Regions from separate parts of the Limosilactobacillus agrestimuris genome, predicted to be linked through region 2. Evidence: predicted binding sites of a transcription regulator. Region 2 holds the regulator's gene; each other region holds the start of a gene.
The links. Region 2 encodes CtsR, which represses protease genes until heat stress. Its sites were predicted from a motif close to TTGGTCAAAAAAGGTCAAANA; they were not measured.

Region 1 (3,287 bases), on a different contig from region 2:
ATGACCGTGATAAGGTTGTTAATGAATTAATGAATCGCCTCCATGAAGTTCACGATTAGGAGGTGTTTAACCTTGTCCTATGCTAGTGATGTTAAAAAAGAGCTAACAGCGATTAAGGTTCACCGTGATAATGCCAAGGCCGAATTAATGGCCCTCATCAGGATGAATGGTTCAATCGGAATTAGTAACCACCACCTAGTACTAAATATTCAGACTGAAAATCCAGCAATCGCTCGCCGGATTTATTCTTTGCTGAAAGACTTTTACCACGTTGAAAGTGAGATTGTTGTTCGTCGTAAAATGAAACTGAAAAAGAACAATCAATATATTGTTCGGTTGCGTTATTCGGCAGAACGGGTTCTTGATGACTTAAAGATTTTGCAGGGAATGCAGATAAAAGAGCAGGTTCCCGTAGAATTATTAAAGGATGAGTGGATGGTTCGCTCATACTTACGTGGTGCATTTTTAGCCGGTGGATCGGTGAATAATCCTGAAACTTCCCGTTATCATCTTGAGATTTATTCTTTATACGAAGAACATAATGAGATTATTGCACAAATGATGAATCAGTTTGGCCTAAATGCGCAAACAACAGCTCGACGGAGTGGATATATCGTTTATCTTAAGGAAGCCGAAAAGATTGCTAATTTTATGTCACTGATTGGCGCAACAAATTCAATGCTCCAATTTGAAAATATTCGGATTGTTCGTGACATGCGTAATTCAGTCAATCGCTTGGTTAATTGTGAAAATGCCAATATGAATAAGATTGCCAATGCTTCAACCAGACAAATTGAGAATATTAAATTGATTGAGGCCCGAGTTGGTTTGGAAAGTTTGCCAGATAAATTACGGGAAATTGCGGAAACAAGATTAGCGCACCAAGAAGTTAGTTTAAAAGAGCTTGGTGAATTAGTTCCTGGTGGTCCAATTTCCAAGTCCGGAGTAAATCACAGATTGCGGAAATTAAATGCCTATGCTGATGAGTTACGTGGTCAAATTGCAACTAAATAAAAAGAGACCGGAATTTTTCCGGTCTCTTTTTTTTAACTTAGTTACTAAATTACTTTAACTTAGAATTATTTTCCATGATTCCATCAAGTAGACCATAGTCAACAGCTTCTTGAGCGGTTAAGTAGTGATCACGTTCGGTATCACGGTTAATTTTTTCTATCGGTTGCCCTGAATTTTTGGCCAGAATTTCATTAATCATCTTCCGGGTCTTCAAGATTTCAGTAGCAGCAATTTCAATTTCAGTTTGTTGACCTTGAGCACCACCGGATGGTTGGTGAATCAAGACTTGTGAGTGTGGCAAACCAAAACGCTTACCCTTAGCACCAGATGATACCAAGACACTAGCCATTGAAGCAGCCATTCCGATAACAATAGTTTGGACATCAGACTTGATAAAGTTCATGGTATCGTAAATTGCCATTCCAGAGGTAACTACACCACCTGGAGAATTAATGTAAAGGTAAATATCTTTAGTAGAGTCTTGCGCATCCAAGAAAAGCAATTGCGCAACGATTGAATTAGCCATGTCGTCTTCGATTGGACCAGATAACATAATGATCCGATCCTTTAGAAGCCGTGAGTAAATGTCATATGCACGTTCACCACGAGATGATTGTTCAATGACAGTTGGAACTAAATTCATAGTAAATTGGCCTCCCTTATTTTTAGCACTTGTTAGTCTTATTTGCTAACTTATGTGAATACTATACTCGTTTGGTCAAAAAAGGTCAAATGTTTTGCTATAAAATAATTAGCCTTTTTTGCGGTAAAATAACTAGGAGCTTTAATTAAAAGAAGTTACTAACTAGATACTTAAAGTATTAGTTAGTAACTTCTTTATTCTTAATCAATTTAGAATAGTAATGGTTGATTAATTATTAATAGAGGGAGATAAAATAATTAACCATAATTATTGTTGATTATTAGTGAAGGTTTTTAGCAATTAAAGCCAATTCAGTGGCAGCTGATTCTTTATCAAGAACTGTCCAGTCAGTATTATTGAATTTAACGAATGCTTCGAACATATCTTTAGTCATAATAAATTACCTCTTTTTAATATTAGTGAGCTCTTTAATTAGCTCCTTCTTGATTACGACTATATAATACCTCATATTGGTATGCTTTACAAGCTATTTATATTATTGGATTTTTAAGGCGATTACATTTAATTGGTCTAGGTACGTTTAAGAAAAATATTTTAGCTGTTAATCATTGTCATAGTGGGATCGAATGGTTAGGGATTCTTTAGAAGGGTTGCTTTTTAAGACCGTGCCCGGTATAATTGGAGCGTTAATTATTTTACGTTTAATATATTAAGGAGGCATTTGCTATGCGTAAAGCACACCCATACGGCGTTCAAGGTCGTCGGCCAATTGCTCCTAAGTACAAGCGAGCATTAAAGGAAAAAAAGATTGAAGCTATTCGTAAGTGGGCTAAGGAAAAGCCAGCTGAAGAAAAGTAATTTAGCTTTATAAAGTAAAAAGGTTGGTAAGAGTAATTTTTACCAACCTTTTTTACTTTAATATAAACAATTGAATATAAAAAGAACCGTTGCTTATAAGCAACGGTTCTTTTTATTAGGTGAAATATGTAATCAAAATCAAACACCATAAAAAATGCGCCCCCCGAGAGTCGAACTCGGATCTCGAGAACCGGAATCTCACGTGCGATCCATTACACTAAGGGCGCGTCAACAAATATTATATTATCTTACTTCAAACATAATTGCAACAATAAATTTAAAATTTTTAAAATGATAACGTTTTCACAAGAAAAATCAAACTTTTCGGTCTAATTGAATAGACAAGTTAGTGAATTGTGAGTATTATTAATACCGTAAGGTTGTAATTGCTAAGTCATGATTTTAGATAAATACTTGGTATTACTTAATTACAGTTGATATTAAGTAAATGTGATTGAGTTAGCAAAGACACTAATTATGTTTTCCTAAAGGAGGAAATTGCAGTATGACTGTAAAGATTGGTATTAATGGTTTCGGCCGTATTGGTCGTTTGGCATTCCGTCGTATTCACGAACTCAACACTGATGACATCGAAGTTGTTGCTATTAACGACTTGACTTCACCAGAAATGTTGGCTTACTTACTTAAGTACGACTCAACCCAAGGTCGTTTTGATGGCGAAGTTTCATCAACTGACAAGGGTATCGTTGTTGATGGTAAGGAATACCCTGTATACGCAGAACGTGACGCACGTAACATTCCTTGGGTAAAGAACGACGGTGTTGACTTTGTCCTTGAATGTACTGGTTTC
Region 2 (3,287 bases):
AAAAATTTCTGTTTATTTATTCACAAAAGCGCTTTAAAAAGCAAAACTAATTTGGTATTATAGCTTGTGTAATAAATAACAAGTCCAAAGGAGATTTTAGATTATGAAAGCTGCTGTTATTAATGATCCAGTAGATGGTTACGTTACTGTTAAGGATGTTAAACTTCGTGATCTTAAGCCGGGTGAAGCTTTAGTTGACATGGAATACTGTGGCCTTTGTCACACCGACTTACACGTTGCCGCTGGTGACTTTGGTAAGAAGCCAGGTCGGATTATCGGTCATGAAGGTGTTGGTCGTGTATCTAAAGTTGCTCCTGGCGTTACTTCCTTAAAAGTTGGGGACCGGGTATCTATTGCTTGGTTCTTTAAGGGCTGTGGACACTGTGAATACTGCCTTACTGGTCGTGAAACACTTTGCCGGAACGTTTTGAATGCTGGTTACACTGCTGATGGTGCAATGGCAGAACAATGCATTGTTCCTGCTGACTACGCTGTTAAGGTTCCCGAAGGCCTTGATCCTGTTGAAGCTACCTCATTAACCTGTGCTGGTGTTACTATGTACAAGGCATTAAAGGTTGCTGACATTAAGCCAGGTCAATGGGTATCAATTGTTGGTGCTGGTGGTCTTGGTAACTTGGGAATTCAATTTGCTCACAACGTCTTCGGTGCTCACGTTATTGCTGTTGACGGTAATCCCGACAAGCTTGAAGCTGCTAAGGAAAATGGTGCAGAAATTCTTATTAACCGTCATGATGGTGACGTTGATAAGCAAATCCAAGAAAAAGTTGGTGGTGTTCACGCCGCTGTTGTAACTGCTGTTTCTGCTTCAGCATTTGACCAAGCGGTTGATTCACTTCGTCCAGATGGTAAGTTAGTTGCCGTTGCTCTTCCACAAGGTGACATGAAACTTAACATTGCTAAGACAGTTCTTGATGGAATTATCGTTGCTGGTTCATTAGTAGGTACTCGTCAAGACTTAGCTGAATGTTTCCAATTTGGTGCTGAAGGTAAGGTTCACCCAATTGTTAAGACACGGAAGCTTAGTGAAATCAATGACATGATCCAAGAATTAAAGGATAACAAGGTTGTTGGTCGGAACGTTGTTGATTTCAGCCTAGAAGATTAATCTAAATTATCCCCTTTTTGAAATAAAAGAGACTGGAGAGCCACCAGTCTCTTTTTCTGGTTTAAATTACATTCCATATTATTGGGACTGTTTTCTGGTTCCCAATTTAATATTGTGGTAAAATTTGGTCAAGATTAGTCAAATAAAATTTGGAGGTGATGTTAATGGAAGAAAAGAGTATTTCAGATATTATTGAGGAGTATTTGAAGCAAATCCTTGGAGAGTCATCTCAGATTGAAATCCGCCGATCAGAAATTGCTAATCATTTTGACGTTGTTCCATCACAGATTAACTACGTAATCAAGACACGATTTACCATTCAACACGGTTACCTAGTTCAAAGTAAGCGTGGTGGCGGTGGTTATATTCGGATCGAGCGGGTTAATTTACTTGATAATGTTGATGTGTTAAACTCACTGATCCAAGCAATTGGCGATTCGATTAGTGAGCGTGATGCTTATGATATTATTCGAACGCTTTATGATGAGAAAGTATTGACGAGGCGAGAGGGGGACTTAATGTTAGTTGCCTTATCAAAGCAAACACTAAATGTGAATGATTGTAATGTTGAATCTCGTTTGAGAGCGAGAATTTTAATTTCAATGCTGAATCGTTTACGGTATGAGAGCTAGGTGGAAAGCAATTAATGGATAATATGTTTACACCAAGTGCTAAGCACGTTTTAGCACTTGCCCATGAACAAGCAAAATACTTTAAACACCAAGCCGTGGGTACTGAACATTTATTACTTGCATTGGCAATTGAGAAAGAGGGGATTGCTAGCAAGATTTTTGAGCAATTCTCCATTACTAGTGATGATATTCAAGAAGAGATTGAAAGAATGATTGGCTACGGAACTATGGATGACATGGGACCGGCCGATTATCTCCCGTATTCACCAAAGGCACGACAAGTATTAGCGTTAGCTGGTCAGGAAGCACAACAGTTAAATGCGTTAAAGATCGGTACTGAACATATCTTACTTGCGTTAATTTCGGATGAGGGGATCCTTTCTTCGAGAATCTTGATGAGCCTGGATGTTTTACCACGTCAGATTCGTAAGGTAACCTTACGTCGCCTTGGTATTTCTGATATTCAAGCACGGCAACGGTTAGGGAAACAACAAAGACGACAGGCAAGAAAGTCAGGAACACCAACCCTTGATAAGCTTGCTCGAGATATGACTCAAATGGCAAGGGATGGTAAGCTTGACCCTGTAATCGGTCGTGATAAAGAGTTGCGACGGGTGGAACAAATTCTTAGTCGACGAACAAAGAATAACCCAGTCCTGATCGGTGAACCGGGGGTTGGGAAAACCGCAGTGGCGGAAGAGCTAGCTCGCCGGATGGCAAATAATGAAGTTCCTGAAGATTTAGCGCGAAAACGTTTAATGATGCTTGATATGGGCTCGTTAGTTGCTGGGACCAAGTATCGAGGAGAATTTGAAGATCGTCTAAAAAAGGTTATTGATGAGATTCAAAAAGATGGCCACGTAATTCTCTTTATTGATGAATTACATACCTTGATTGGTGCTGGAGGAGCTGAAGGAGCAATTGATGCTTCTAATATTTTGAAACCAGCCCTTGCCCGTGGTGACTTACAGACTATTGGTGCAACTACTCTTGATGAATATCAAAAGTATATTGAATCGGATGCTGCATTAGAGCGTCGGTTTGCCACGGTTCAAGTTGAAGAACCATCTGAAAATGTTGCCTTGCAAATTTTGAACGGTTTACGGCCAAAATATGAGGAACATCACCATGTCAAAATTGATGATGATGCCTTAAAACAAGCTGTTAAACTTTCTAGTCGGTATATTACTGATCGTTACCTACCAGATAAGGCAATTGATTTAGTTGATGAAGCTTCATCGATGGTACGGATTGATGCTGAAGAAAAGAAAAAGCATCAGCCATCACTGACTTCTAAATTAGCTGAACTTCGGCAGAAGAAGGAAAATGCGATTGAGGATCAGGACTTTGATCAAGCTGCGAACCTTCGTCAAGAAGAATTGACATTAAAGGCCAAGGCTGATGAGCAAGAAAAGAAGGCAGAGAAGCAATCTGCAAAGCACCAGCTACATACTACTGGAGAAGACGTTGCTAAGATTGTGGCTGAATGGACTGGCGTTCCACTAACCCAGTTGAAAAAGAGCGAGAGT
Region 3 (3,287 bases), on a different contig from region 2:
TGTTCAACCCAATCCGGTTCCGCCGAATTGCCCGAGCAATCTTATCAACGGCTTCCTTTTGACCAATAACGTGTTCGTCAAGCTTCTTATCAAGATCCCGAAGTTGGTTCTCTTCTTGTTCTTGTAGGTCGCCAACAGGGATGTTTGTCTTTTCTTCGACAATTTCTTGCATGTCCTTGACGGTTACCGTTGCGGAATCTTCAGTGTGGTTTTCTTCAGCTTCCTTCTTGGCCTTTTCAAGCTTACTTACTTGATCACGGTAGAAGGCAGCCTTTTCATAATCTTGATTATCTGCAGCTTGTTGTTTGTGGGCTTCTGCAGTGTGGATTTCGTTTTCAATGGCGTTCGGATCAACGTTCTTTAACGTTAAGTTCTTCCGCGACCCAGCTTCATCCATTAGGTCAATTGCCTTGTCAGGAAGGAACCGTTCTTGGATGTACCGATCGGAAAGCTTTGCAGCAGCAACAATTGCATCATCGGTGTACTTAACATGGTGGTAATCTTGGTAGCGTCCCTTAATTCCGTTAAGAATCCGAATCGTTTCTTCAACTGATGGTTCATTAACTTCCACTGGTTGGAACCGCCGTGCAAGAGCAGCGTCTTTTTCGATCTTTCGGTATTCGTTTAAGGTTGTTGCACCAAGAAGTTGGAAATCACCACGGGCAAGTGCTGGCTTTAAGACGTTTCCGGCATCCATGCCGCCTTCAGCATTACCTGCTCCCATGATTTCGTGAATTTCATCGATGAAGAGGATGATATTCTTGTTCTTCCGTACTTCTTCCATTAATTGTTGCATCCGCTTTTCAAATTGTCCGCGAATTCCGGTTCCTTGGACTAGAGAAACAACATCAAGACGGATGATTTCCTTATTAGCAAGTTTTTCTGGCACCTCACCAGAAACAATAGCAGTTGCTAATCCTTCAACAACGGCAGTCTTACCAACACCGGCTTCACCAATTAAAACTGGGTTGTTCTTTGTCCGCCGGTTAAGAATTTCGATTACTCGCTTAATTTCGCTATCACGACCAATTACTGGATCAATCTTTCCTTGACGCGCAAGATCAGTTAAATTGATCCCATATTGACCAAGAATTCCCTTGCCGCGGCCCCCATTACCGCCTTGTCGCTGGTTCTGACCATTAAAGGCTGCACCATTGCCAGCAGCTTGCTGACTTTGCATATTGTTCAGAGCGTTCATGAAGTCTTCGAGGCTTCCAAAACCGAAATTATTCATTCCGTTACCTCCATTCATCATATTTGTTTGCATATTTTGTAACTTTTGATAACAATTTTGACATAAATCGAGTTGAACCCGTTGACCATTAAGGTTCATTTGTAAATGGATCGTTGCAGGGTTTTGATGACAATTTTGACAAAGCATCGCGACAAAAAACCTCCTTATTACTAACAGATCCGGATATTGAAGAAAGGTTAATAAAAGTTTGACCTTTCTTGACTATTGGTTTTAATTATACTTACTTTTTGTTTGACTGCAAGTTAAATGAATTGTTTTAAAGAATAATTAGTTAAACTTTCTATTAAATTTTAGCACTCTTATAAGATGAATGCTAAAATAAGGATGGTGAAAAAGTCAGATATCATTTAATGAGGTGGTTAAATGACAGAAAGAGATTATCAACAAGAACTTGAAGATTTACGTTCAGGAAAAATTAACCAATTTGATGTTACTCCTGAAGAATTTCAGCTGTTTCAGCCAGTTTTTCATGCTTATCAATATCGAACGCAAATTGAAGCGGAGGCTCATCGTGGGGGAACGCTTACATATCGATTAAAAAAGCGATAATCAATCGTTGAGAGAACTTGTAATTAAGGTTTACAATTGCTAAAATAATAACAATGAAATTATCAGGGCGTAGCTACTGACAATTTGTTAATATGCTCGAAGGAGAATGATTAATTATGGAAAAACGTGATTTTACAATTACATCTGAAACAGGTATTCACGCTCGTCCAGCAACTATCCTGGTTCAAGCAGCTTCTAAGTACAATTCTGATGTTACCCTTTCATACGAAGGTAAGAGTGTTAACTTGAAGTCCATCATGGGTGTTATGTCACTTGGTGTTGGTCAAAATGCTTCAGTTACTATTACTGCTAAGGGTGACGACGAAAAGGAAGCTTTGGATGCCGTTGCTGAAACAATGAAGAAGGAAGGCTTAACAGACTAATGTCTGCACTCTTAAATGGTTTAGCGGCGAGCAATGGTATTTCGATTGCTCCTGCTTATCTATTAGTGGGACCGGATTTATCTGTTAACCAACAATATTCAGTCAATGAGAATCATGAGGTCAAACGGCTTCATGATTCTTTTGCTTTAACGCTGAATGAAGTACAAGCAATTCACCAGCATGCTCATGCAACATTGGGAAAAAGGGCAGCGGCAGTTGTCGATGACCAGCTGGCAATTTTAAAAGATCGGTCCCTTCATGCTGAAATAATTGAAAAAATTAATCAAGAACACCTTACTGCAGAATGGGCGATTAAAAAGACTGCAAATGATCGTCTTAAGGTACTTGAGAAGATGAATGATAATGATTATCTATCATCACGGGCGACAGCAATTAAGGATGTTACTAAAAGGATTCTTAGTCATTTGATGGGAGTTAAACTTCCTGATCCAACCCAACTAGATCATCGGGCAATTTTTGTTGCTCAAAATATTACTCCAACCGATACTGCTCAGTTTGATCGTCGCTTTGTTGCTGGGTTAGTAACTGATGAAGGTGGACGGACATCTCACTTTACCATTATGAGTAAGACACTGGCACTTCCTGCAGTTGTTGGTACTCAAAATGCAACTGAAGTAATTAATGATGGTGATTTACTGATCGTTGATGGGATTCACGGTAAGGTTATTGTTCGACCGTCAACAGAAGAAGTTGATCATTACCAACGACTTGCTGCCCAGTTTACGCGTGAACAACATGAATGGGGCGCACTAAAAGATGAACAAACGGTTAGTACGGACGGTCGTCATTTTAAAGTAGTAGCTAATGTGGGAACACTTGCTGATGTTGTTGATGCTCGTCAAAATGGTGCTGAAGGGATTGGCCTTGTTCGTAGTGAATTCCTTTATGCCAGGGATGACCATTTTCCTAGTGAGAATAAGCAGACTAAAGCTTACAAACAATTTCTAACCGAAATGGCAGGGCAACGGGTTGTTGTTCGGACTCTTGATATTGGTGGCGATAAAAAACTAGGAAGTCTGAATTTACCACAAGAGAACAATCCTTTTTTGGGCTTTCGGGCAATCCGAATTGGGTTAGCA

Region 1: the regulator CtsR is predicted to act here: its motif matches at 1,729-1,749, upstream of clpP (ATP-dependent Clp endopeptidase proteolytic subunit ClpP).
Region 3: the regulator CtsR is predicted to act here: its motif matches at 1,440-1,460, upstream of NFR46_RS06760 (ATP-dependent Clp protease ATP-binding subunit).

The regions. Positions count from the first base shown of each region.
Region 1 is NZ_CALPCW010000005.1:66,121-69,407, forward strand. Features, by position in the region: gene NFR46_RS04845 (gluconeogenesis factor YvcK family protein) at 1-59, shown strand, start outside; gene whiA (DNA-binding protein WhiA) at 73-1,014, shown strand; gene clpP (ATP-dependent Clp endopeptidase proteolytic subunit ClpP) at 1,064-1,657, opposite strand; gene NFR46_RS09395 (hypothetical protein) at 2,345-2,476, shown strand; gene gap (type I glyceraldehyde-3-phosphate dehydrogenase) at 2,982-3,287, shown strand, end outside.
Region 2 is NZ_CALPCW010000001.1:289,604-292,890, forward strand. Features, by position in the region: gene adhP (alcohol dehydrogenase AdhP) at 104-1,126, shown strand; gene NFR46_RS01385 (CtsR family transcriptional regulator) at 1,291-1,758, shown strand; gene NFR46_RS01390 (ATP-dependent Clp protease ATP-binding subunit) at 1,773-3,287, shown strand, end outside.
Region 3 is NZ_CALPCW010000009.1:80,318-83,604, forward strand. Features, by position in the region: gene NFR46_RS06760 (ATP-dependent Clp protease ATP-binding subunit) at 1-1,381, opposite strand, end outside; gene NFR46_RS06765 (hypothetical protein) at 1,619-1,804, shown strand; gene NFR46_RS06770 (phosphocarrier protein HPr) at 1,921-2,187, shown strand; gene ptsP (phosphoenolpyruvate--protein phosphotransferase) at 2,187-3,287, shown strand, end outside.